Regions from separate parts of the Virgibacillus salidurans genome, predicted to be linked through region 1. Evidence: riboswitches for the same ligand, from Rfam matches in the RefSeq annotation. Region 1 holds a riboswitch; each other region holds the start of a gene.
The links. Region 1 has a riboswitch for S-adenosylmethionine ahead of KFZ58_RS07600 (phosphoadenylyl-sulfate reductase). Riboswitches for the same ligand answer to the same signal wherever they lie in the genome.
Positions count from the first base shown of each region.

Region 2: linked by a shared signal. The riboswitch ahead of KFZ58_RS13600 (CaiB/BaiF CoA transferase family protein) and the one ahead of KFZ58_RS07600 (phosphoadenylyl-sulfate reductase) in region 1 are both predicted to bind S-adenosylmethionine.
Region 3: linked by a shared signal. The riboswitch ahead of KFZ58_RS12410 (methionine ABC transporter ATP-binding protein) and the one ahead of KFZ58_RS07600 (phosphoadenylyl-sulfate reductase) in region 1 are both predicted to bind S-adenosylmethionine.
Region 4: linked by a shared signal. The riboswitch ahead of KFZ58_RS18350 (5-methyltetrahydropteroyltriglutamate--homocysteine S-methyltransferase) and the one ahead of KFZ58_RS07600 (phosphoadenylyl-sulfate reductase) in region 1 are both predicted to bind S-adenosylmethionine.

Region 1 covers NZ_CP074373.1:1,459,232-1,465,257, reverse strand. The annotation lists gene cysI (assimilatory sulfite reductase (NADPH) hemoprotein subunit) at 1-1,462, opposite strand, end outside; gene KFZ58_RS07605 (assimilatory sulfite reductase (NADPH) flavoprotein subunit) at 1,492-3,339, opposite strand; gene KFZ58_RS07600 (phosphoadenylyl-sulfate reductase) at 3,487-4,221, opposite strand; SAM riboswitch class I at 4,336-4,439, opposite strand; SAM riboswitch class I at 4,692-4,792, shown strand; gene KFZ58_RS07595 (homocysteine S-methyltransferase family protein) at 4,932-5,981, shown strand.
Region 2 covers NZ_CP074373.1:2,644,139-2,650,164, forward strand. The annotation lists gene KFZ58_RS13595 (enoyl-CoA hydratase/isomerase family protein) at 1-504, opposite strand, end outside; gene KFZ58_RS13600 (CaiB/BaiF CoA transferase family protein) at 633-1,838, opposite strand; SAM riboswitch class I at 2,027-2,141, opposite strand; SAM riboswitch class I at 2,284-2,403, opposite strand; gene ilvA (threonine ammonia-lyase) at 2,559-3,506, opposite strand; gene leuD (3-isopropylmalate dehydratase small subunit) at 3,562-4,149, opposite strand; gene leuC (3-isopropylmalate dehydratase large subunit) at 4,162-5,568, opposite strand; gene leuB (3-isopropylmalate dehydrogenase) at 5,658-6,026, opposite strand, start outside.
Region 3 covers NZ_CP074373.1:2,405,724-2,411,749, reverse strand. The annotation lists gene KFZ58_RS12435 (acyl-CoA dehydrogenase FadE) at 1-397, shown strand, start outside; gene KFZ58_RS12430 (arsenate reductase family protein) at 559-915, shown strand; gene gcvH (glycine cleavage system protein GcvH) at 988-1,371, shown strand; gene KFZ58_RS12420 (toprim domain-containing protein) at 1,495-1,848, shown strand; gene KFZ58_RS12415 (thioredoxin family protein) at 1,859-2,173, shown strand; SAM riboswitch class I at 2,248-2,359, shown strand; gene KFZ58_RS12410 (methionine ABC transporter ATP-binding protein) at 2,467-3,495, shown strand; gene KFZ58_RS12405 (methionine ABC transporter permease) at 3,485-4,153, shown strand; gene KFZ58_RS12400 (MetQ/NlpA family ABC transporter substrate-binding protein) at 4,650-5,477, shown strand; gene KFZ58_RS12395 (YuzK family famiily protein) at 5,697-5,861, shown strand.
Region 4 covers NZ_CP074373.1:3,680,408-3,686,433, reverse strand. The annotation lists gene KFZ58_RS18375 (Na+/H+ antiporter NhaC family protein) at 180-1,595, opposite strand; gene KFZ58_RS18370 (helix-turn-helix domain-containing protein) at 1,904-2,254, shown strand; gene KFZ58_RS18365 (hypothetical protein) at 2,359-2,706, shown strand; gene KFZ58_RS18360 (pyridoxamine 5'-phosphate oxidase family protein) at 3,137-3,559, shown strand; gene KFZ58_RS18355 (D-glycero-alpha-D-manno-heptose-1,7-bisphosphate 7-phosphatase) at 3,660-4,181, shown strand; SAM riboswitch class I at 4,302-4,407, shown strand; partial or broken gene KFZ58_RS18350 (5-methyltetrahydropteroyltriglutamate--homocysteine S-methyltransferase) at 4,474-5,587, shown strand; gene metA (homoserine O-acetyltransferase MetA) at 5,646-6,026, shown strand, end outside.

The DNA of each region.
Region 1 (6,026 bases):
GACGTGAACAACCATTAGGGCATCCCGACATACGAATGATGATCTCTTCTTCGTTTAGGCCGGCTTCATCCAATATCACCTCAATTTTATCTATTAGCGAAGGGAGGTATCGTTCTGATTCGGCCATAGCCAAGCCGCAAGTTGGTAAGGCTACACAGGCCATCGAATTTCGCCTTAGTGCAGAATTATGTTTACCATCCGTAAGTCCATATTTTTCGATCAATTCCTTAATTTCCTTTTTCTTTTGGCTCGTTACGTTCGCAATAATCAGATTCTGATTCGGTGAAAGTCGGAAATCCCCTGTGTGGATCTTGGCAATTTCTCTTAGCCCTGTCATAAGCGAATAATCTTCAAAATCCTTGATACGACCATTTTGAATGAATAGAGTCAGATGCCATCTGCCGTCACCCTTTACCCAGCCATAACGGTCACCATTATGGGCGAAGTGATAGGAATGCTCCTCTTCAAGATTCCATCCTAACCTTTCATTTAGTTCATCTTGAAACCAATCGAGTCCTCTGGCATCGATCGTGTACTTAAAGCGGGCGTTCTTTCTATTCGAGCGATTTCCATAATCCCGCTGGATCGTTATCACCTTTTCTGCCAGTTCAATAATTTTATCTTTCGGACAGTAGCCAATCACTCGGGAAACTTGTGGGTATGTGGTTGTATCTCCATGAGTCATTCCCATGCCTCCACCGACCGCAATATTAAACCCTTGCAACTTTCCTTCTTCTAGCACGGCAATCAAACCAAGATCTTGGGAAAAGATATCCACATCATTGGAAGGCGGAACCGCTATACCGATTTTAAATTTTCTCGGTAAATAGTATTGCCCATACATTGGCTCAATTTCCTCCGGGCTGCGACTGTCTTCCACTTTTTCATCATCTAACCAGATCTCATGATACGCGTTTGTCTGTGGAGATAAATATTCACTGAGTTTCGCAGCCCATCCGTAAACCTCCGCATGAACCTCCGATTGATACGGATTCGGATTGCACATCACATTCCGGTTTACATCACCACAAGCAGCTAATGTATCCATCAATGCTTCATTTATTTCCTGCATTGTTTTCTTGAGATTCCACTTTAGTATCCCGTGCATTTGAAATGCTTGCCGGGTAGTCAATTTCAGCGTTCCATTGCCATATTTCTGGGCAAGATCGTCCATGACTAACCATTGCTCCGGTGTAGCCACACCACCAGGTGCACGTACACGCAACATGAACTGGTAAGCTGGCTCAAGCTTTTTGCGCCGCCGTTCGTCTCGTATATCCCTGTCATCCTGCTGGTAACTTCCGTGAAATTTTAACAACTTCGTATCTTCATCTGAAATTGCTCCAGTTATTCGGTCCTGAAGTCCTTCTTCGATCGTCCCTCGCAGGTAGTTACCTTCTTCCTTTATTCGCTCAAGATCGCTCGGAGGTCCATTCTGCTGTGAAAATCTATTGTTCACCATATTTAAGCTCCTTTCCATTTAGCTTCGACTTAATATATATCACGTTGATAACGTTTCTGCTGTCGCATATCTTTCAAATAGACTTCTGCTTCCTCATAGCTCATGCCGCCCTCTTGTTCAAGGATCGTTATCAATGTATGATTGACGTCCTTTGCCATCCGTTTTTCGTCACCACATACATATACATTAGCTCCTTCTTTTAGCCATTGATAGAGTTCCTCACTTTTCTCAAGCATAAGATGCTGGACATACACTTTTTCAGCAAGATCTCGTGAAAATGCGACATCCATCCGGGAGAGCACACCTTCCTTAAGCCACTTTTGCCATTCAACCTGATAAAGAAAGTCTGTGGAAAAGTGCTGATCACCATAAAATAACCACGTTTTACCATCCACACCTGTCTCCTCCCGCTCTTCCAGGAATGATCGAAAAGGTGCTACACCTGTGCCTGGTCCAATCATGATCACCGGCGTGTTAGCATCGGCTGGAAATTTAAAATTCGGGTTACGCTGGATATAAATTGGTAATAGAGACCCCAGCTCTGCCCGTTCCGCAGACTGTCCAGAGCAGACACCGAGCCGATTGCGCCCGTGGGCATTATATCTAACCGTTCCAATTGTCAGGTGTACCTCCTCCGGGTTTGCTTTATAACTGCTCGTAATCGAGTAGAGGCGGGCCGGAATTTTTCTGAGAATCTGTACAAATTCGCTTGGCGGCACCTCCCGAGGCGGGAAATCCTTTATCAAATCAAGCAAATCCCGCCCAACGAGATACGCTTTTAGTTCTTCCTCCCGTCCTGTCCTAACCAGTTCACTTAACCCGTCATTTCTGAAAAGTTGTGCTGCCTGCTCCACCAATGGTTTTATCAGTCTAGTAATCTCGAAATTCGTAAGCAGGGCATCACGCAATGCGCGTGTATCCCCCTTTTTATTTACCGGAACCGTTTCTTCAGGATCCCAGTTCATTTCATCAATCAGTTTATCCACCAGGACAGGATCATTTTCAGGGATGATACCCAAGCTGTCCCCCGGCTCAAAGGCCAAGTTTGACCCTTCGATAGATAACTCAAGATGCCGTGTTTCTTTGTTCGACCCACTTCCATTCAGATCCAAATTTTCTAGAATTTCAGCATTAAAGGGATTGGCTCTTGAAAAGTTCGATTTTTCCGCCTTGAGTGACCCAGTATCTACTTGCCCTGTACGGGCGGTTTCACTTCCAGGCTTAACCTCCTGCGTCACTTGCAATTTATCTAATACACCCTCAGCCCATTCTGCTGCAGGTTCGTCAAAATCTACATCACAATCCACCCGTGGGTAAATCCGTTCACCCCCTAATTCTTCCAACCGTTTATCAAAATCCTTGCCGGTCTGACAAAAGTACTCATAGGACTGGTCTCCCAGAGATAGCACTGAAAATCGCAAATCATCCAGTTTTGGTGCTTTTCTGCCATGAAGAAATTCATAGAAAGATATAGCATTATCCGGCGGTTCCCCCTCTCCATGGGTAGCCGTTATGATCAGTAAATCCTGGACTTTTTTTAAATTTTTTGGTTTAAAATCATCCAACGCAGCTAATGTAACCTTGATATCCCGTTTTTCTAACTTTTCGAGCATCTCCTCGGCAAGTGTTTGCCCATTACTAGTCTCAGATCCAAAAAGGACTGTCACTTCACGGGAAGCTATCTGCTGAACGTTTTGGGATGAAGTTTCAAGCTCTGGCGTATTCTGCACAACAGAATCAGGAGATCCCGCTGTCTGAGGAGCCGCCAGATATCCACTCAGCCAATTTTTTTGCGCCTCCGTTAATGTTGGAAGAAGGCGGTTAAGATTATCTATTTGTTCTTGATTAAAAGGACTGTTCATTACCTGTAACTGCAATTATAGTCACCTCACAAAGGAATAATTTTTCTTCTTTAACTGTATAGCCGGCAGTTGGATAGCTTTCGTAACATAAAACATTGTAATTAGAGCTGTTTACTAGGATTTATGTCCATACGTTTCCATAACTATATGAATTGGATGAATCTAGTTAGAATTATTCCCCGCAGTATGAAGCCCACATTCCGTTTTATCTAGGCCAGCCCACCTGCCTGCACGGGGATCATCAGAATCCGTTACTTGAGAAGTACATGGTATACAGCCGATACTTGGGTAACCTTGATCATGCAAATCATTGTAAGGCAAGTTGTTAACTCGGATATGTTCCCAAACGTCATCCCAAGTCCAATGAATCAACGGGCAAACTTTGATGGACTTAAATCGTTCATCTTTATTAACAAAGTCCGTATGCTTTCGACTGGGAGACTGTTCTCTGCGAAGACCGGAAATCCATGCAGGAACACCACTTAATGCTTCTTCTAGAGGCTTTATTTTTCGAATAAAACAACATTGGTCAGGCTGGCGCTTCCATAGAGCAGAGCCATATTGTTCCGCCTGTTCATCCAGGGTTAAGTCAGGCTTTTTTAAATGAATACGAAGTTCAGGATATTTTTCTTTTATTTTGTCAATAAGTTCATACGTTTCCTGAAAATGAATCTCTGTATCCAAAAAAACAATTTCCGCATCCTTTTTCACCTTGGAGATTAAATCAATTAATACGATGCCTTCCGCGCCAAAGCTGCATGCATAAACAACGGAATCACCGTATGATTCGTAAGCCCATTGCAAAACTCTCGTGGCTCCTTTAGTAGCATCTGTTGGATCCCAATCCTTAAAAGGGTCTCCCGGGAAATCATTATAGCTGACCGAGTAGTTCGTCATATGTCATCCCTCCAAATAAAAAGTATATGTTGAAATCAAAAATACCAATTAAAAATCCCCTTCTTATCATGTAAGAAGAGGATATGCTACTACATTATATTTAGCCATCGACTCTTCTTATCTTCCAGACATATAGCCTGTAGGAGTTGGCACAGTGTTTAACGTAACCTGTTGCCGAGGCTTCAAAGGGCCTTTCCCTCCACCTCTCTCGATAAGAAAAAATGCGTAAAATTAAATTTTATTAACTTGGTAAGTTATTATATACTGAAAAAACGGAAAAGTCAACAGATATTTCAGAAAAAGTATATTTAATTTTAAAATTTCCAGAATAGGGGCGCCTTTTAATATACGTTCTTTTTATTGTTATCTTTCCATACTCCATCTAAAATTATAAAAATTATAATTCTTTCCTTGACTTTCTATAAAAACAGCTGTAATGTGTTTATTAATCAATAATTGAATAAATATTTTTCTTATCCAGAGAGGTGGAGGGACTGGCCCTTTGAAGCCTCGGCAGCGGACTTTTTTTAGTACTGTGCCAATTCCAGAAGCGTATGCATGAAGATAAGAAGAGCAATTAGCGAACGATGTCTAACCCTCTTCTTATTCTAAGAAGGGGGTTTTATTTTTGAGTAATTACCAAAAACGCTATCCATAAACACGGCGTTTGAGAAATTCTTAGAAAATATGTAACCGGGAGGAGAAAAGATATGAAGCGCAGTTTAGAGGAACGTCTTAAAGATGGAACAGTGATTGCTGGGGAAGGGTATTTATTCGAATTAGAACGAAGGGGGTACTTACAAGCTGGTTCCTTTGTTCCTGAAGTAGCATTGAATAACCCCGAGGCACTTAAACAAGCATATAGGGATTATATGAATGCTGGTTCAGATGTTGTACTTGCATTTACATATAATGCACATCGAGAAAAGATGCGTATTATCGGTAAGGAGGACTTGTTAGAACCACTCAATCGTAATGCCATCCGTTTAGCAAAAGAAGTTGCTAAAGAGCATCCAATAGAAGAAGCATTAGTTGCTGGAAATATTTCCAACACCAATCTCTTTGACCCAGAAGATGCTGAATCAAAGCAACAGGTAAGAAATATGTTTGCTGAAATGACAAGTTGGTGCAAGGAAGAAGGCGTCGATTTCATTAATGGTGAAACATTTTACTATCATGAAGAAGCACTCATTGCACTGGAAGAGATTCTTAAACAAGGATTACCAGCTGTTATCACACTTGGACTAATGGGGGAAAACATTTTAAGAGATGGTTATACTGTAGATGAATCTTGCAAAATACTTTCAGAAAAAGGCGCATTGGTCGTTGGGATGAATTGTTTCCGTGGTCCGGACACAATGCAACCATATTTAGCTGACATAAGAAAAGCCGTAAACGGATATGTTGGTGGCTTACCAATTCCTTACCGCACATCCGAAGAAAATCCAACATTCTTTAATTTACCGGACGGAGGATGTAGTTGTCATTTACCATTAGAAACAACTTTCCCGACTGCACTGGATCCACTTTATCATAACCGTTATGAATTAGCAGCCTGGGCAAAGGAAGCAAAAGAAATTGGTATAAATTATATTGGTTTATGTTGTGGTGCATCACCAGCAATGCTGCGTGCAGTGGCTGAGGCGGTGGGTGTTGAAGCCGTGAATTCAAAATACTCCCCCGACATGGAAAAGCATTTCTTATTTGGAAAAGACAAAACACTAAAAGAACACAATTTGAACTATCGGTTAAAAGCTTAAGAGATAGATTTATGGAACGATAACACTAATTTCAAAAAAATAAAA
Region 2 (6,026 bases), 1.2 Mb from region 1:
ATGTCTTAGCTCAGAGGCAGAAATGTATTCACCGGTTAATCCAAGATAGCGGACAACTTTATGCGGTACAAGTCTTGATGGTCCATCTCCGGCTCCTACGAGACCAATATTGATTTCCGGAACTCCAACTTTTGCTCTGTCTGATGCAATAATAAGATCACAGCTAGATACTAAAGCCAACCCAGCACCCACGGATGCCCCGGACAATGCTACAATCACAGGGACACGGCAGTTATAGACAGCTTGAATACAATCTAGTACGTGTTGCTTGTATTCTAAATAATTATCACTGGTTATAGAAGAAATATCGTTTACATCATTGCCTGCTATAAATACTTTTCCTTCTGCTCTTAATATAACTACTCGAACAGTACGGTCACTGTTAATCATTTCAAAAGTCTTCTTAATTTCATCATACGCTTGTAAATTTAAAGAATTTACAGGAGGACGGTCTATCGTGACAATACCAATAGAACCCTCTAACTCAAATTTTACAAATTCCATTTTAATAACCTCTTTTCAAGCAAATGTTAATTTTCCTTTTTACAATACTCATCAAATTCAAATGAAGCTACTAATTTTTAAAGGATAATTAATACATTCATAATATCTTAGAATTTTTCGTTTGAACTTTATTTTCCAACTTCTTTATCTTCATACCGAACAACCGCTCCCTCATCAATCATCCTTGAAATATCCTCTTCTGAATACCCGAGACTACTCAATATCTCATTAGCATTTTGACTTAAAAACGGTGGGGGAGAAACAGCCCTATGTGGTGTTTCATTAAATTTTATTGGAACACCAGGTACCATTATTTCTTCGTACCCGGGAATTTTAAGCGGCAAAATCATATCTCTTTCTTTTGTAATCGGACTATCAATTACTTCCTCTATCGTACTGACCGGACCACATGGTACACCTACACCATCAAGAATACGAATCACTTCCTCAGTAGAGTATTGAATGGACCACTTCACAAATCCTTCTTCCAGTATGTCGAAATCATCCAAGCGCTTATTCATATCCCAATATTTCGAATGCTCTGTTTTCCAGTCATAACGGTCGATGGCTTCACAAAATCCATCCCACATTTCATCGGAGAGCGGAGCAATAACAACATATCCATCTTTCGTAGGGAATATACCAGAAAATGTGTAAGAGATTCTTGAGCCCGTCCGCTTGTGACTTACTTTATTTAAAGTAGTGTCTGAGAAATTAAATGCATGTGTAGAAACCATAGAATCTAACATGGAAACATCAATAAGTTGTCCTTTGCCAGTTATAGTTCTAGAATACAAGGCCATTAATGTTCCCAATGCGGCCTGTAAAGGTGTAAAGTGATCTGCCAAATATACTCCAATCGTTGATGGTGACCCATCAGGTTCTCCTGTTAAATGAAGGATTCCACTCATTCCTTGTATGATGGGATCAAAGGCCTTTTTGTTACGAAATGAACCCGTCAGTCCAAACCCGGTTATATGGGTCATTACAATCTGTGGATTTATTTGAGACACCTTATCATACCCGAATCCAAGACGTTCAGGTACTCCGGCAGCATAATTCGTTAGTAGAACATCGGATTCTTCAATAAGCCGATACAGGACATCCCTTCCCTCTTCAGATTTTAAATCCAATGCAATACTTTTCTTATTCCTGTTAACTGAAGTATAATGAAGACTTAACCCCTTATAAATAGGTGTTCGTTTGTGCCCTATATCATCTTTTGCCTCAATCTTTATAACTTCTGCGCCATGATCTGCCAAAATTTGTCCGCAGTACGGTCCGTTAATGGCAGTTCCAATTTCAATTACTTTAATACCATCAATTGCACCCATAATTAGCACTCCTTTATGTAATATTTTTATTTTTTCATTTCTACTAATTAAGGCATATTAAAATAAATAATAAGTCAAACATAGAATATGCCTATTTATTCGTAATCAAATGTACTTACCTTCTTTTTACTGTTCTATTTTTATATTAAAAAACTCCCTTCCTAAGAAGAGAGCTTCATATATTTCTCTTCTTATCTTTCAGGATTACGCTCCTGCAGGATTTAGCACCTTGTTAAGCTGATAAGCCAACTTAATGGTTGCCGGGTATCGTCGGGCCAGTCCCTCCACCACTCTGGATAAGAAATAATACTATTTAATTTTTTCATCGATTCATTCATTAGTTTTCTAATAGGATTACTTAGTTTAAAGATATACGTTTCATACGCATACCTAAAATTTAGAAAACCTCTACCAACTTGGAAGAGGTTTTAATTTCACGCACTCTTCCTCATCTTTCAAGCCTTTAATGCTTGCTGGAAGTAGCACCATCTTACAAAAAAGCATAATTTGTAACGGTTGCCGCAGGATCATAAGACCAGTTTCCTCCCCTGACTCGTTATAAGGAATATTTATATAGTTTTTTATGGTTATTGATACGTATATTACCTTATTCAGAAAAAAATGTCAAGAAGGAAATTTACTACTTTAAGAAGAATGAAGGCTGAAATCGATTGACTGTTTCTGCCTTCATTCTACAATCCTTCAGAATGATCCCTTTTTTCACGCTGAATGATGCAATTTCTCAGCAAGATGCTGGATTTTTGGTAAATTTCCAATATCCATATTTCCGCCGCTGACAATAACACCACAATGACGTGACGCAATATCCTTATGATGTGCAAATAGTGCGCCTAGAGACGCGGCGCCTGCACCTTCCATCAATGTCTTGTTCCGCTCGAGCATATAAACGATAGCAGAAGCGATCTCTTCATCTGAAACGGTTATAATATCATCAACGTACTTACGAATTAGCGGCAATGTATTTTTGCCAGGCTGTTTTACAGCGATGCCTTCAGCAATAGTAGAAACAGACTTCAAATTCCGCGCACTTTGACTATGAAAGCTATCATGCATGGCAGATGCGCCATTTGCTTGAACACCAATAATTTTTATAGCTGGGTTTATATGCTTGGCAGCAACTGCTATACCACTTATAAGTCCTCCGCCGCCAATGGGGACAATAATCGTATCCAGAAGCGGCTCCTGATGCAGCATCTCCATGGCAATCGTGCCCTGGCCTGCCATGACATCATAATCGTCAAACGGATGAATGTAAACAGCTCCCGTTTGCATCTGTCTTTTCATGGAGGCTTCATAGGCTTCCTGAAACGACTCTCCAGTAAGCACAACATCAGCGCCATAGTTTCTTGTTGCATGTACTTTTGCTAGTGGCGTTTTCTCAGGCATGAATATCGTTGCACGCGCGTCTAATTTCGCCGCAGCATGGGCAACACCTTGTGCGTGATTTCCAGCTGAAGCAGTTATAACGCCATTTTTTAATTCTGCATCCGTTAACTGCATTAACTTAAAACTGGCACCTCTGAACTTAAATGCGCCCGTTTTTTGTTGATTCTCCATTTTAAAATAGATATTTTTTTCGAGTAATTTGTTGGTCGTCTTTGATGTTAGTAAAGGTGTGCGATGGACAATGGGTGTTAAGCTTTCCATCGCCGCACGAACCTTTTCACCTGTTAAGCAATCCCCAATGGTTTCACTCTCCTCATTATTTTCCTAAAGCTTTTTCATATGCCTCAATTTCATCCTCGAGCTTTAAGGTTAAGGCTATTTCATCCAATCCATTTAATAATTTTTCCTTATGAAATGCCGGGATATCAAAATTCACCTCATGTTGGTTCCCATCAACGATCCGCTGCCCTTCTAGATCTACATCTAATACCAATGTAGATTCTTCAGCCTGGCGCATCCATTGATTTAACATGGATTCGTCCAGTTGAATTGGAATAATTCCATTTTTTAAGGCATTGTTGTAAAAAATATCAGCAAAGCTCGGAGCTATAATAACACGAAAACCGTAATCTAACAATGCCCAGGGTGCATGCTCTCTAGAAGAACCGCAGCCGAAGTTCTCCCCGGCTAACAAAATCGATGCACCTTGGTACGTGGGGTTGTTTAATTCAAAATCATCCCGCTCATTCCCGTTATCATCAAATCGCCAATTATAAAAGAGAAATTGACCAAATCCGGTTCGTTCAATACGTTTTAAAAATTGTTTCGGTATAATCTGATCCGTATCAACATTTGTTCGGTTTAAAGGGTAAACTAATCCCTTGTGTTCCCGAATTGCTTCCATAACATACACCTCCTAGTTAGGTACGCCTGCAAATTTGCGGACATCCACAAAATGACCTTCTATCGCAGCTGCAGCCGCCATTTCAGGACTTACCAAATGGGTACGGGCCCCATTCCCCTGTCTTCCTTCAAAATTTCGGTTGGATGTCGATGCGCATCTTCCCTCCGGTGGGACGATATCATCATTCATCCCTAAGCACATACTGCAGCCGGACTGGCGCCATTCAAAGCCCGCCTGTTTAAAAATCGTGTCCAGTCCTTCTTTTTCCGCTTCCAGTTTGACACCGAATGAACCTGGTACAACGATGCCTCTCACACCCGGATGTACTTGTTTTCCTTCAACAATGGCAGCTGCTTTTTTCAAATCGCCTATACGTGAATTCGTACATGAACCGATAAACACATGATCAATTGCAATGGATGTCATCGGCTGATTTTCTTCCAATCCCATATATTCTAAGGCTCGCTCGACATCTTCCCTATGATCAACATCGCTTAAGCTTGGCGTTGCTCCACTAACAGGTACACACATACCCGGGTTCGTTCCCCATGAGACCTGTGGTTCAATCTCTGCTGCATTAATCGTTACGGTCTTATCATAGACAGCACCTTCGTCTGTAGCAAGGCTTAACCACTGATCAGCTAACTGGGTAAAAGCTTCACCCTCAGGCACATATTCTTTTCCTTCTAAATAATCAATTGTTTTCTGATCAGGGCTGATTAACCCTGCCCTTGCACCAGCTTCAATGGACATATTGCATACCGTCATGCGACCTTCCATGGATAAATTCCGAATCGCATCACCTGTATATTCCATGACATAGCCTGTGCCGAATCGCACTCCAAATTTCGCAATGATTGCCAGAATTAAATCTTTAGCCGTCACCCCTGGCCCCAAATCGCCTTCTACATGAACATTCAATGATTTTGGCTGTTCCTGCTGCAACGTCTGTGTTGCCAACACATGCTCAACTTCGCTTGTGCCGATCCCAAAAGCGAGGGCGCCAAACGCACCATGTGTGGATGTATGACTATCACCGCAGACAATTGTTTTTCCAGGTTGGGTTAATCCAAGCTGCGGACCGATCACGTGAACAATACCTTGGTCCGGATGCGCCATGTCTGCTAATGGGATATCGTGATCCCTGCAATTTTGCCTTAATGTTTCCATTTGCTTTTTGGAAATTTGGTCTTTAATCACGTCCCTATTTTTTGTTGGAACATTGTGATCCATGGTAGCATAGGTTAAATCCGGTCGGCGCACTTTTCTATTGTTTAAACGCAGCCCTTCAAAAGCTTGAGGAGAGGTTACCTCATGAACTAAATGCAGATCAATATACATTAAATCCGGTTTTCCTACCTCTTCATGCACGACATGTTTATTCCAAATTTTAGAAATGATTGTTTCCGGTTTCGCCATTTTAAAACCTCCTCTGCCTTATTGGGTTGATACTTTTCATGCTTGGGTTGATTCTTTCTCTTCCGGTTGATATCCAATGGATCGAATCATCAAGCATACATATTACCAATACTATTGCAAACACTTTTCGTCGTTAGGTTTTCAAGAACCATTTCCGTCATTTTTTGTGTCCCTACCTGCTTGCCATCCTTCATCTGCAAATCAGGGGTATGGTACCCTTGCTCCAGACATTCATTGACAGCTTCTTCAATCTCAGCAGCTTCCTGTTCCAGCCCGAATGAGTGCCTTAGCATAAGTGCGCTTGAGAGGATCATTCCTAGTGGGTTCGCAACTCCTTTTCCGGCAATGTCAGGTGCTGAACCATGAACAGGCTCATATAGTCCGACACCATCGGAACGTATACTAGCAGACGGCAACATCCCAAGGGATCCAGTTAAGACTGATGCCTCATCACTTAA
Region 3 (6,026 bases), 950 kb from region 1:
CGCGAAGAAAATCGTCCTGCTAGGTGCTGGTCTTGCCGCACAGAAATACATGCAGAAGATTGAAAATGAGCAGGAAATTTTAGTGAATCTGGCCGACATGGTTGCAGAAGTCTACAACATGGAAGCAGCCATTCTCCGTACAGAAAAAGCAATTAATAAGTCAGGTGAAGCGGAAAATGAACAAAAACTGCTTTATACACAAGTATATGCACAGGAAGCATTCAACCGTATCGAAGCAGATGCAAAAGAAACGTTAATCGCAGTGGAAGAAGGCGATACATTGCGCACAATGTTGTCTTCACTAAGAAAATTGACACGTCACACACCAACAAATGTGATTGCCAAAAAAAGGAAAATAGCTGTGAAGATCATCGAGGAAGAGAAGTATAGCGTGTAAGACCACTCCCCCTTATTACAACTGTGATAGGGGGTTAGTTATTCTATAATTACGGGGATCATCATATGTTATAATACTCCACTTCAAAAACAATGAATAATTCCCCCCAGTCATGGTAGAATGTAATATAAATAGAATGGAATGGAATGGGAGGGTTGTAGATGGCGGTAACATTTTATTGGTATCCGAATTGTGGCACATGTAAAAAAGCGAAGAAGTGGTTGGATGAAAATAAAGTCAACTATAGAACCATACATATCGTAAACACACCACCGAAAAAAGAAACATTGCTTGATCTGATTGCAAAAAGCGATTTGCCAGCCAAGAAGTTCTTCAATTCGAGTGGGAAAAAGTACCGTGAGTTAAATATGAAGGAGAAAATTAAAAATGCAAGCACAGAGGAAATGGCAGAAATTCTAGCCTCTGACGGAATGCTGATTAAAAGACCAATCGTAACGGATGGCGAAAAAGTCACGCTTGGATTCTCTGAAGAAGCTTTTCGTGAAAATTGGTTGTAAAAAGCGGGATACTAGAAAAATATGCACGTAACTTGTATAGTTATGGTGCAATTCTATAATGGAGGGATTCAAATGAGTGTACCAAGCGATTTATTATATTCAGAAGAACATGAGTGGGTAAAACAAGAAGATGGTAAAGTGCGTATTGGAATTACAGATTTTGCCCAGGACGAATTAGGAGATATTGTATTTGTTGAACTTCCGGAAGTGGGGGATGAACTTGAATTAGATGAGCCCTTCGGAAGTGTAGAGTCGGTTAAAACGGTTTCTGAATTATATGCACCGCTAAGCGGGAAAATTGTTGAAGTGAACGAAGATTTAGAGGATAGCCCTGAATTTGTGAACGATTCTCCTTATGACAAAGCGTGGATGGTCGTCGTTGAACCATCTGATGAATCAGAGCTTGATCGCCTATTAACTGCTGAACAGTACAATGCAGTTACAGACGAAGATTAATTAGTGGTTAGTTAATACAGGCTGATTTGCAACAATGTAATTGCATAGTCAGCCTTATCTTTGTCATATACTACCAATCATAGAAGCTTTTTTGGTTGATTTCATCGGGAGTGTTGTGGGATCATGGAACATGAAACAAATAAAGTTATTATTGTTGAAGGGTTGACCGATAAAAGGGAAATCAAAAAGGTGCTTACTGAAGATGCCACTATTGTCTGTACAAATGGTACGCTTGGTGTAGAGCGCTTTGATGATCTTCTGGAAACCTATGATCTGGATAATAAAGATGTCTTTATTTTGGTTGATGAAGATCCTCCAGGTATAAAGTTACGCAGGCAACTTCGGCGGGAACTTCCACATGCAGAACATATTTATGTTAGCAGTGAATACCGTGAAGTAGCAACTACTCCTGGGCATATACTTGCTACTGCTTTGGTGAGTAAAGGATTTGCGGTGAATCCAATTTTTTTAGTATAGGGTGGTAGTTTTGCAAGAAATTACAAACGAACTGCTTCAGCAAGATCGTTATCTATTATTTATTTATACGCCTTTTTGTGGCACATGTCACCTTGCGCGAGCGATGTTAGAGAAGATAGAATCTGTGCATAAAGAAACCATTTTTTATGAGATGAACGCCTCACTACATGCTTCATTTATGCAAGAACAGCAAATTGAGAGCGTTCCTTGTCTATTGATTAAGGAAGGCAATGAGGTTAAAGAAAAAATCTATGTTTTTTATTCGATCGCAAATATCTACACATATTTGACGGATTACAAGCCTGAGCTATTTGTGAAAAGTTAACAGCATGAAAAATAGGATTGACACAGTATAAACAGCATGCTAATATTTAGATTATCAATTTATAAAAAAATTATCTCTTATCTTGAGCGGTGGAGGGACTGGCCCTGTGAACCCGCGGCAACCTGCGATATTTCGATGTCTGAAAGGTGCCAATTCCTGCAAAGTGTATGCTTTGGTAGATGAGGGAACGAGGGTATAACTATTTACGTCCTTCTGTTCTCTTACAGAAGGGCGTTATTTATTTTTGACGGGACATAATAAACAGTGGATCCGTTTTTAAAGGAGGATTAGACGTGATTTCGATTAAGGGTTTGAGTAAATATTTTACTACGAATAACCAAAGAATAACAGCTGTAGATGATCTGACCCTTTCGATTAAAGAAGGTGAGATATTCGGCGTGATCGGCTATAGTGGTGCCGGAAAAAGTACGTTTGTCCGTCTGCTTAATCGCTTGGAAGATCCGTCCTTTGGTAGTGTAGAGATTGACAATCAGGAAATGACGGAATTAAATACAAAGCAGCTTCGTCTGGCGCGGCAGGAAATTGGGATGATTTTTCAGCATTTCAATTTGCTTTGGTCACGTACGGTAAAAGATAATATTGCATTTCCACTAGAAATAGCCGGGGTTACAAAAGCGGAACGTCAGGAACGTGTACGGGAGCTAATTAATTTGGTGGGTCTATCCGGACGGGAAGATGCATATCCATCCCAGTTAAGCGGGGGACAGAAACAGCGCGTGGGTATTGCTCGTGCTTTAGCAAATAACCCGAAAGTATTGCTTTGTGATGAAGCCACTTCCGCGTTGGATCCGGAAACGACCAATTCCATCCTCGACTTATTGGTTGATATTAATCAGCGGCTTGGCTTAACTATTATCCTGATTACCCATGAAATGCATGTTATACGTAAAATTTGCAAGCAAGTTGCGGTAATGGACGAAGGGCGAATTGTGGAACAGGGGGATGTTTTGGACGTATTTTTGCACCCGAAACAAAACGTGACAAAAAAATTTGTGGAGCAGGTCATGGGTGCAAATGAGGATGATAGTGTAACTCATTTGATTAATACGTATGAGAAAGGTAAGATCATTCGACTTCATTTTATTGGTGAAACGACAAATCAGGCTTTGATAAGTCAGCTCGCTAAGAAATTCGATCTTGATATAAACATACTTCAAGGTAAAATAACACAGACGCAAGCTGGTGCTTATGGGACATTGTTTGTGCAGGTTGTGGGAGAAACAGCGGAAACGGATCAGGCTATTAGTTATATCCGTGATGATACCTCGGTAGAACTGGAGGTTGTTCGTGATGCTGACTGATTTATTTCCGAATCTGGATGTACAAGACTTGGTTGTTGCAACATATGAAACATTTTATATGACATTGTTAGCACTGTTAGGAACGGTTATTTTAGGAATCATTTTAGGATTGCTCCTGTATCTGACAGCACAAGGTGGAATGTGGCAAAATAAGGTTCTTAATTTTATCGTAGCTACAATTGTAAATGTGTTTCGGGCTATTCCATTTATCATCTTAATTTTATTGTTATTCCCGTTCACTGACTTTTTAATTGGAACCATCCGTGGGCCGTCCGCTGCATTGCCTGCATTGATTATCGGTTCCGCGCCATTTTATGGCAGGCTCGTGGAAATCGCGCTTAAAGAGGTAGATAAAGGTGTGATTGAAGCGGCAAAATCCATGGGAGCAAAAACACGGACCATTATTTTTCGTGTGCTCTTGCCGGAATCGATGCCGGCATTGGTGTCAGGAATTACCGTTACAGGAATTGCTTTAATTGGCTATACAGCGATGGCCGGCGTTATTGGTGCCGGAGGTTTAGGTGACTATGCATACTTCTTTGGTTTTCAGCGACGCGACTTTGATGTTGTGTTAGTTTGTACTGTTTTAATCGTCATCATTGTATTCATTTTTCAATTCATTGGAGACTTTATTTCCAATAAATTAGATAAAAGATAAAGGCTGTTTTCTAAAAGATTGTTTGTTTTTGAGACAAAAGATATAGAATTCGACATTATGTGTTATACTCGCCGCCGTCCGGGATCGCTCAGGGCGGATGCGCATCCTTAGGGCACGGCCTCAGCCTCCTCGCGGGAAACCACCGCTGCGGGGTCTTCGGACACGTGCTATTCCCGCAGGAGTCGCCGCCCTTCGCTCACCCGGACTGGTGAAGTGGTTTGAATAATACGGTAGATCGGCAGTAATCTGATTACAGCGGAGGAAATACATGGAGACTCCTGCGGGAGCAGAGACCTCGGTGAGACTCCGCAGTGCGTTAGCACAAGGAGGCTCACCAGCCGCCCGCGGAAAGCGGAATGTATTTCCGTAGCGAATCCCTGCTCTCAATCAGCATTTGCAAAAGAATTTTCACTACGTCGTCTTTTATATCATCTACGAAGAGTTAAAAGCAATAATACTTACGAAAAGAGCCAAAATAAAAGGAGAGATTTTTATTATGAAGAAGGCGCTAACGTTTTTATCTGTATTTGTAATTTTAGTATTGGCAGCTTGTGGAGGTGGAGATACGTCAGGTGATTCTGAAACGACAGAAATCACTGTTGGAGCGTCCAGTACACCACATGCGGAAATTTTAGAAGAAGCAAAACCACTGCTTGAAGAAGAAGGAATATCTCTTACCGTTGAACAGTATCAGGATTATGTATTACCTAATGATGACTTAGAGAGCGGCAATCTGGATGCAAATTACTTCCAGCATATTCCTTATTTAGAGAATCAAATAGAAGAGATTGGCTATGACTTTGACTACATTGATGGGATTCATATTGAACCGATGGGCGTTTATTCACAAAATATTTCCAGTATTGATGACATTGAAGATGGAACAGAGGTAATTTTGAGTCGTTCTGTCGCTGACCATGGTCGTGTTCTAGCACTATTTGAAGAACAAGGTTTAATTACATTAGATAAAAATGTGGATAAAGTGGAAGCAGAAGTAAGTGATATTGTAGAAAACCCGCTTAACCTGACTTTTTCAGCAGACGTTGATGCAGCTCTTTTACCAGAACAATACTTTGCTGAAGAGGATGCACTGGTCGCGATCAATACAAACTATGCTATCGATGCCGATTTAAATCCATTAGAGGATGCACTTTTTATAGAAGGTGACGAATCTCCATATGTGAATGTAGTTGCAGTCCAGTCGGAAGATACAGAAAATGAAGCGTTGAATACATTAGTGGATGTTCTGCAATCGGAAGAAATTCAGGATTTTATTTTAGAAACATATGATGGAGCCGTTGTTCCTGTTGGAGGAAATGACTAATTAAAACACATTTCAAGCAAATGTGGAGCATTTTATAGTATATGCCAGCAATAAGAAAGATGTTAATGCAGAAATGCGAGTGGTATATTTCAGCCTTTTATATACAAAATAATTCGTTCTGATGCGTTTATACCCACTTTGTTTTGGGAATTATCCTTGTGTTAAGCTAGTTATTGTAATTAAGCGAAAGGATGGTTCACTATCAATAGTGGTATAAAGATGAATTACACTCCAGAAATGGAGAAAGCAATGCAGCAATCGAATAAGGTTGGTTATGCCGAGTACGAAAGAAGGTTAGATAAACGCATTGCAGTTGAGAAACGAAGAGAACAAGAATATGCTCAATGTAAACATCTGTCCGCTGAATTAGAACATCAACTATAAAAAGTAACTTATAATTGTACAACTGATACTGATGCTCTTATGATAAGAGCATCAGTATTTTTATTTTTTGTACTCCCAAAATAAAAACGATATAATATAGAGGAAACAAGCTTTTTTTAAACCTAAAAGAGTTGATATTAAATTCGAAATGATATAAGATTGTAA
Region 4 (6,026 bases), 1.6 Mb from region 1:
AAGGCGGTTCTTTGCTTTTTTTATCTACTTCCTGCTTTAAGGGACTGAACCGCTCGATCCATGTATCCTAAAACATCTCTGATGGGAAGTTTAATTTTGTTGTTGTCCCTGGAAAAGGTTATATTTGAATGGAGGAAGCAGGAGAAACTTCCTCCCCGTGCTTCCTCGCTCAAGCCTCTTTACCCCAAAAACAATCCAGCCACAAAATACATCACTACAGCAATTCCCGCGCCGATGGATACGATTTTCAATTTGTATCGTGCATAATCGATCAAGGGGACTTCCAGTATGGATGCGGTTGTGATAGTTGTGTCGCCAAGCGGGGAGGTCATGGCACCGAATGAACCGCTGGCAAAAACTGCTCCGACGGTCATTGGAATGGGTGCGCCGGTTGCTGTTGCCAATGCCATCCCAAGTGGCATGAGCAGGCCCCATGTTCCCCAAGAGGAACCGATGAAATAGCTGATGATGGAACCAATCAGAAAAACGACTGCGGGTATCGTGAACCCCGGCAGGAATGAACCAAGTGTAGAACCAATAAATTGTGAAAAACCGAGATCTTCAGCTACAAGAGAGAGCGCCCATACAAGTATAAGGAGGATGATTGGCTGCATTAGCTGGTTTCCGCCATCATAGAAATGATAGATGATTTCTCCTAGTTTCTGATTTCGGATCATGTAGAAAACGAACGTGATGATAAGCGTAATAAATATAGAAAGCAACATCACAAAGGTAGCATCCGCTTCCGCAAAAGCATTAAAAATACCCGTAGCACCTTTGTCGACCCCATCCTTCCACAACAGGAATAGCGTCAGTCCAAGCAGTAAAAACAAGGGAACAATCAGATTCCACGGCTGTGCCTTTACCATGGAAAGCTCCTTTTTAATACCAACACGGTGATATTTCTTCCCCTGCTCCTGATCTCCTTTTTTGTTCTTATGTTTTTTTTCATTGGATGACCAAAATGTTCGAATCAGCCCGATAATGAGCATGACAATGGCAAAAAAGTTAAACGGAATACTGAAAAGAAACACCTGATAGGCATCCATGTTAAGGTTGTGTTCTTGAATACCGCCTTGAACAAGAGATACCATGAATCCGACAAATGCAGTTGCAACTGGTAGCAAAACAATTACCGAACTTGTCGATACATCCATGGTAAAGCCGACCTTCCATTTGGATGTATTTACTTTTTTAAGCAATGATTTCACAACAGGGCCGATCATCATGATCCGAAACATTGGCATCATAAATGTAAAGGGAAGTGTCAGCCAGATAATCGAAAGCAGACCGCGTTCAGAATCAATTTTTTCACCGATCCACTCGGAAAACCCTTTAATACCTCCCGAAATCTGCATCATGCCGATTAACCCGCCGAAAAGATAGAGAAAGGCGATAATATTTATATTTGACGGATCCGAAAGTGTTGTTACAATATAGTTGACCGTTTCCACTGTTCCGCCAAGAACACTGAATTCAACCAAAAGAGCCCCAACTAAAAGCCCAAGCACAAGACCGGGTAAGATTTTCTTCAGCCAAATGGATAAAGCTATAACAATCACAAACGGAATTAAAGAAAACCACGCATATTCCAAAATTTAGCCTCTTTTCTTTGAAGCATGGGACGGCCCCCTGCTTCCAAGGGTTATATTCTTACCATGTGTAAAATGTAGGATTTCATGCGAGGGTAAGGGTAATTTTTTGGGACGAAGGGACAGGAACGGTGTCTTTTTGTTGTTGTTGAGACGAGGAACCTCCCCTTTCTCCATAAATTTCAAACTTTTAATTAAGTTAATTCTTAGTAAAGTTTTTTAAATCGAAGGCCTAATTCTACATCTTTACGCCAATTTGTGATACAATAGGAATAAATATAATATTTAGAAAAATAAATGGAGTGAAACAGATGAGTAATATTGCATCGAGACTAATACAATTAAGGGAAGAAAAAGGATTATCGCCAGAGGAATTGGCTAATGAATTGCATTTTGCGAAAACAATTATTTGGAGTTATGAGCTTGGTAAGAAGCAACCGATCCCCAGTCATGTTAGTAAGATTGCTGAATATTTTGATGTGGACGTGGACTATTTACTAGGTGAAGAGACAAAATCATCAGGGGTAAACCTGCAGCATGCAAAGGATCTGGAGAGTTATAACTTATATGTGGATGATATCAAGTTGACCGATGAGGAAATAGAAGAAGCAATTGCCTATATCAAGGCAAGAAGGCTTATGAAAAATAATATGGCTATATAAGGGGAAGGTGAAAGGGTACTTTGCCCCCTCCCTTCCGTCAATTGATTGATAGATTGGGTGTTTATGTATTATGATAGATACAACAATTTACGGGAGGGTTGCCAATGAATGCGTTAGAGGTATGGAACAAAATACAAAAGCGAGATTACGAGTTTGAGATACATACAGTACCCAGAAATCATCAGGAACCATTATGGTTTGCTGTAATTCCTGCAGACGACACCTTAATTATAAAACCCACCACATTTAAAAAACCAAGTGTGAATATATCGAAAAACAGAAAGATCAGTTTCAAAGAATTCGAGCGTGTCCATGTTTTTTATGATCGTTGGAGCAGCGGGGAACCAGGTGTGAGGAAAGAAGCATCCTATGTATCGAAAAATACAGCATATATTTTTGCATTGATTGAAAGGTTTGAGAAAAAGCATGGGGTCGGTTCTTCTGCTTCTTAAGGAGGCGGGAGAACCTGTCCACATGCTTTTTTAAGGAGGTTAAAAAATTTCAGTTACCGATTTAAAAGCTGCTCAAAAATGGTCTAAAATTCCTAAGGACATCCAGATGCAGCTTCTTAGCAATGTGTTTTGTGTCAACTGCATGGAAACTACTATCGTCGATTATGACATGCATAACGACAAGCATGGAATATTGCTTAAAGGAAAATGCAAAAAATGCGGGGAAGATGTTGCTAGACTTATTGAGGATAATTAAGAAAGGGTAATTTAATTTAGAGGTAATCGCTAACCTTAGGGAGAGCGGTCACCTTTTTTATTTTACAGTAATATACATTCCAAGCCACATCCATTTCTGAAGTCAGGAAAATGTTTATTTTTCAAGAGCAGAAGGAATACTATTTACACCAGCAACAAAAAGGAGTGTATAGTAATGAGTCAAACTGAGATCAAAGCAACCGTTGAAAAAATTCTAAAAAGCAGCTACGTTGGCCCGATGGCAACAGTGAAGAATAATAAGCCCCATACAAGGTACATGACGTTTTTCAATGAAGGATTGAAGCTCTATACGTTAACGAGCAAGGAAACGGATAAGGCGGAGGAAATTGAAGCGAATCCTTTCACGCATATTCTGCTCGGATACGATGGTGAAGGATTTGGTGATGATTATGTGGAATATCAAGGGAAGGTCTCCTTTAATAATTCAGAAGCACTGAAAAAGGAGCTGTGGAATGACACGATGAAAATTTATTTTGATGGCCCAGAGGACCCAGAACTTGTCTTGCTGGAGATTAATCCAACTGCCATCCGGGTTATGAATAAAAAAGGAGAAGCACCAAAGGAATTGGAATTCTAAGGATGAACTGGGACGGCTCTTCTGCTTTTTAGGAAGCAAAAGGGCTGCCCCGTGCTTCCCCGTTGATTTGTGCAAGTAACATATGGAAGAAGGTAATGTCATGAACATCGGCATGTTTCTTGACCGGGATGGTGTAATCAATGAGGTACTCACCAATCGGGTGAAATTCGTAAATAAGCCAAAGGACTTCCATTTGCTAAGTGGTGTAGGCGAAGCTGTAAGGCGGTTCAATGATTTGGGATTTAAGGTTTTCGTTGTAACGAATCAGGGGGGGATCGGGCTTGGCTATATGCAAGAAACTGCTTTAGAGGCAGTACATACAAAGATGAAAAAAGATTTAGCCGCATTTGGTGCAACCATCGATGACATCGCTTATTGCCCCCACAAGCCACATGCGAATTGTGCCTGCCGTAAGCCGAAGCCGCAAATGATTTTGGATTTTGCAGAAAAACATGATATTGATTTAGATCAAAGTTATATGGTAGGGGACCGCGAGCCGGATATTGAAGCAGGGAAGGAAGCGGGTGTTAGGACCATTCTTATTGGAAATAGGAAAGAAACACGAGCAGATGCAGACATGTTTTTTCCAGATCTTATTTCGGTTGCACAGTGGATAGGGTGACACACGTATGCATGCTACCCTTTGTCGTTAGTATTGTGAGGGTTGTCCATGCTTCCTTGCTTTTTATCTATAAAAATGCTACTATCGTTTGTATAGTAATTCAAATAATTCAGGTAACGATTCTTATTAAGAGAGGCTGAGGGACTAAGCCCAGTGACGCTTCAGCAACCTGTTATTATAACAAGGTGCTACTTCTAGCAAGTTGATGAAACTTGGAAGATAAGAAGATGATCGCATGATAGTGCCTCTTCTTAATCGAAGGGGCCTTTTTTGATTAAAGGAGCGGAATACCATGACAACAACAAAATTAGATAGCAAGGCACCATTCAAAGCAGACCATGTGGGTAGTTTTCTAAGACCGGAACGCCTTAAACAGGCAAGAGCCCAGAATGCAAATGGAGAAATTTCCGCCCAGCAGCTTCGTACTATTGAAGATGAAGAAATAAGCAAACTTGTCGAAAAGCAGAAGGAAGCAGGACTTACGTCGATAACCGACGGGGAATTTCGCCGTTCATGGTGGCATTTTGACTTTCTAGAAAATTTGGGTGGTGTGGAAGGATTCGAATCAAACACTGGATTGAAGTTTGATGGCATTGAAACAACTGCCCATGCGATTCGTGTAACAGGCAACGTTGATTTTAATGAAGATCATCCATTCCTAGATCATTTCAAGTTTTTGCGAGGAAAAGTAGGAGAGGATCATGTTGCCAAGCAGACCATTCCAAGCCCTAATATGCTCCTAGTTCGGGCGGAGATTGATAATGAAGTTTATGGTGATATTGAGGATTTGTTGAGGGATTTGACAAATGCCTATAAAAAAGCGATTCAGGCTTTTTATGATGCGGGATGCCGCTATTTACAGCTTGATGACACGTCATGGGCTTCCTTTTTATCGGAAGAGGGGGAACAATCGCTCCGCGCGGAAGGGTATGAGCCTGCCGAACTGCAAAAATTATGCAAACGCGCTATCAATGAATCCATCGCCGATCGTCCAGATGATCTTCTGGTTACCATGCATATTTGCCGGGGCAATTACCGTTCGTTATTTCAGTTCTGGTTCGTATGATAAGGCATCGGAAACGATATTTAATGGTCTGAATGTTGACGGGCTTTTTCTTGAATTTGACGACGGGCGTTCCGGTGGATTCGAACCGCTGAAACATGTGAACAGGGATGATCTGCATGTTGTTCTAGGTTTAGTTACATCCAAATTTGCTGAGCTGGAAAATAAAGCCCTTGTAAAAGAGCGAATTGCTGAAGCGGCTGGATATCTATCCTATGATAACCTATGTCTTAGCCCGCAATGTGGATTTGCTTCAACGGAAGAGGGTAATGATTTAACGGAAGATCAGCAATGGGATAAAATCCGCCATATTGTAGAAATTTCTGAAGAAGTGTGGCAATAAACAGGTGCGAGTTTTAACGTTGTTAATAGAATAAGTATGCAGGAGGGAGAGATGTCAGTTGCCAATAAACATACCGAAAGAATTGCCTGCAACGGAAGTATTAAAACAAGAGAAAATTTTTGTGATGGATGAAGATCGGGCAAGGATGCAAGACATTCGTCCACTTAATATAATCATCTTAAATTTAATGCCGGAAAAGGAAAGGACGGAGTTACAGCTCCTGCGTTTATTGGGGAATACGCCCCTGCAGGTAAATATCACGTTCTTAAGAATGCGGACACATGAATCGAAAACTGTAAGCAAATCCCATTTGGATACGTTCTACACAACCTTTGAAAACATCAAAGATCGCCGGTATGATGGAATGATTGTTACCGGAGCCCCAATTGAGCATCTGCCATTTGAAGATGTAAACTATTGGGGAGAATTAACAGAGATC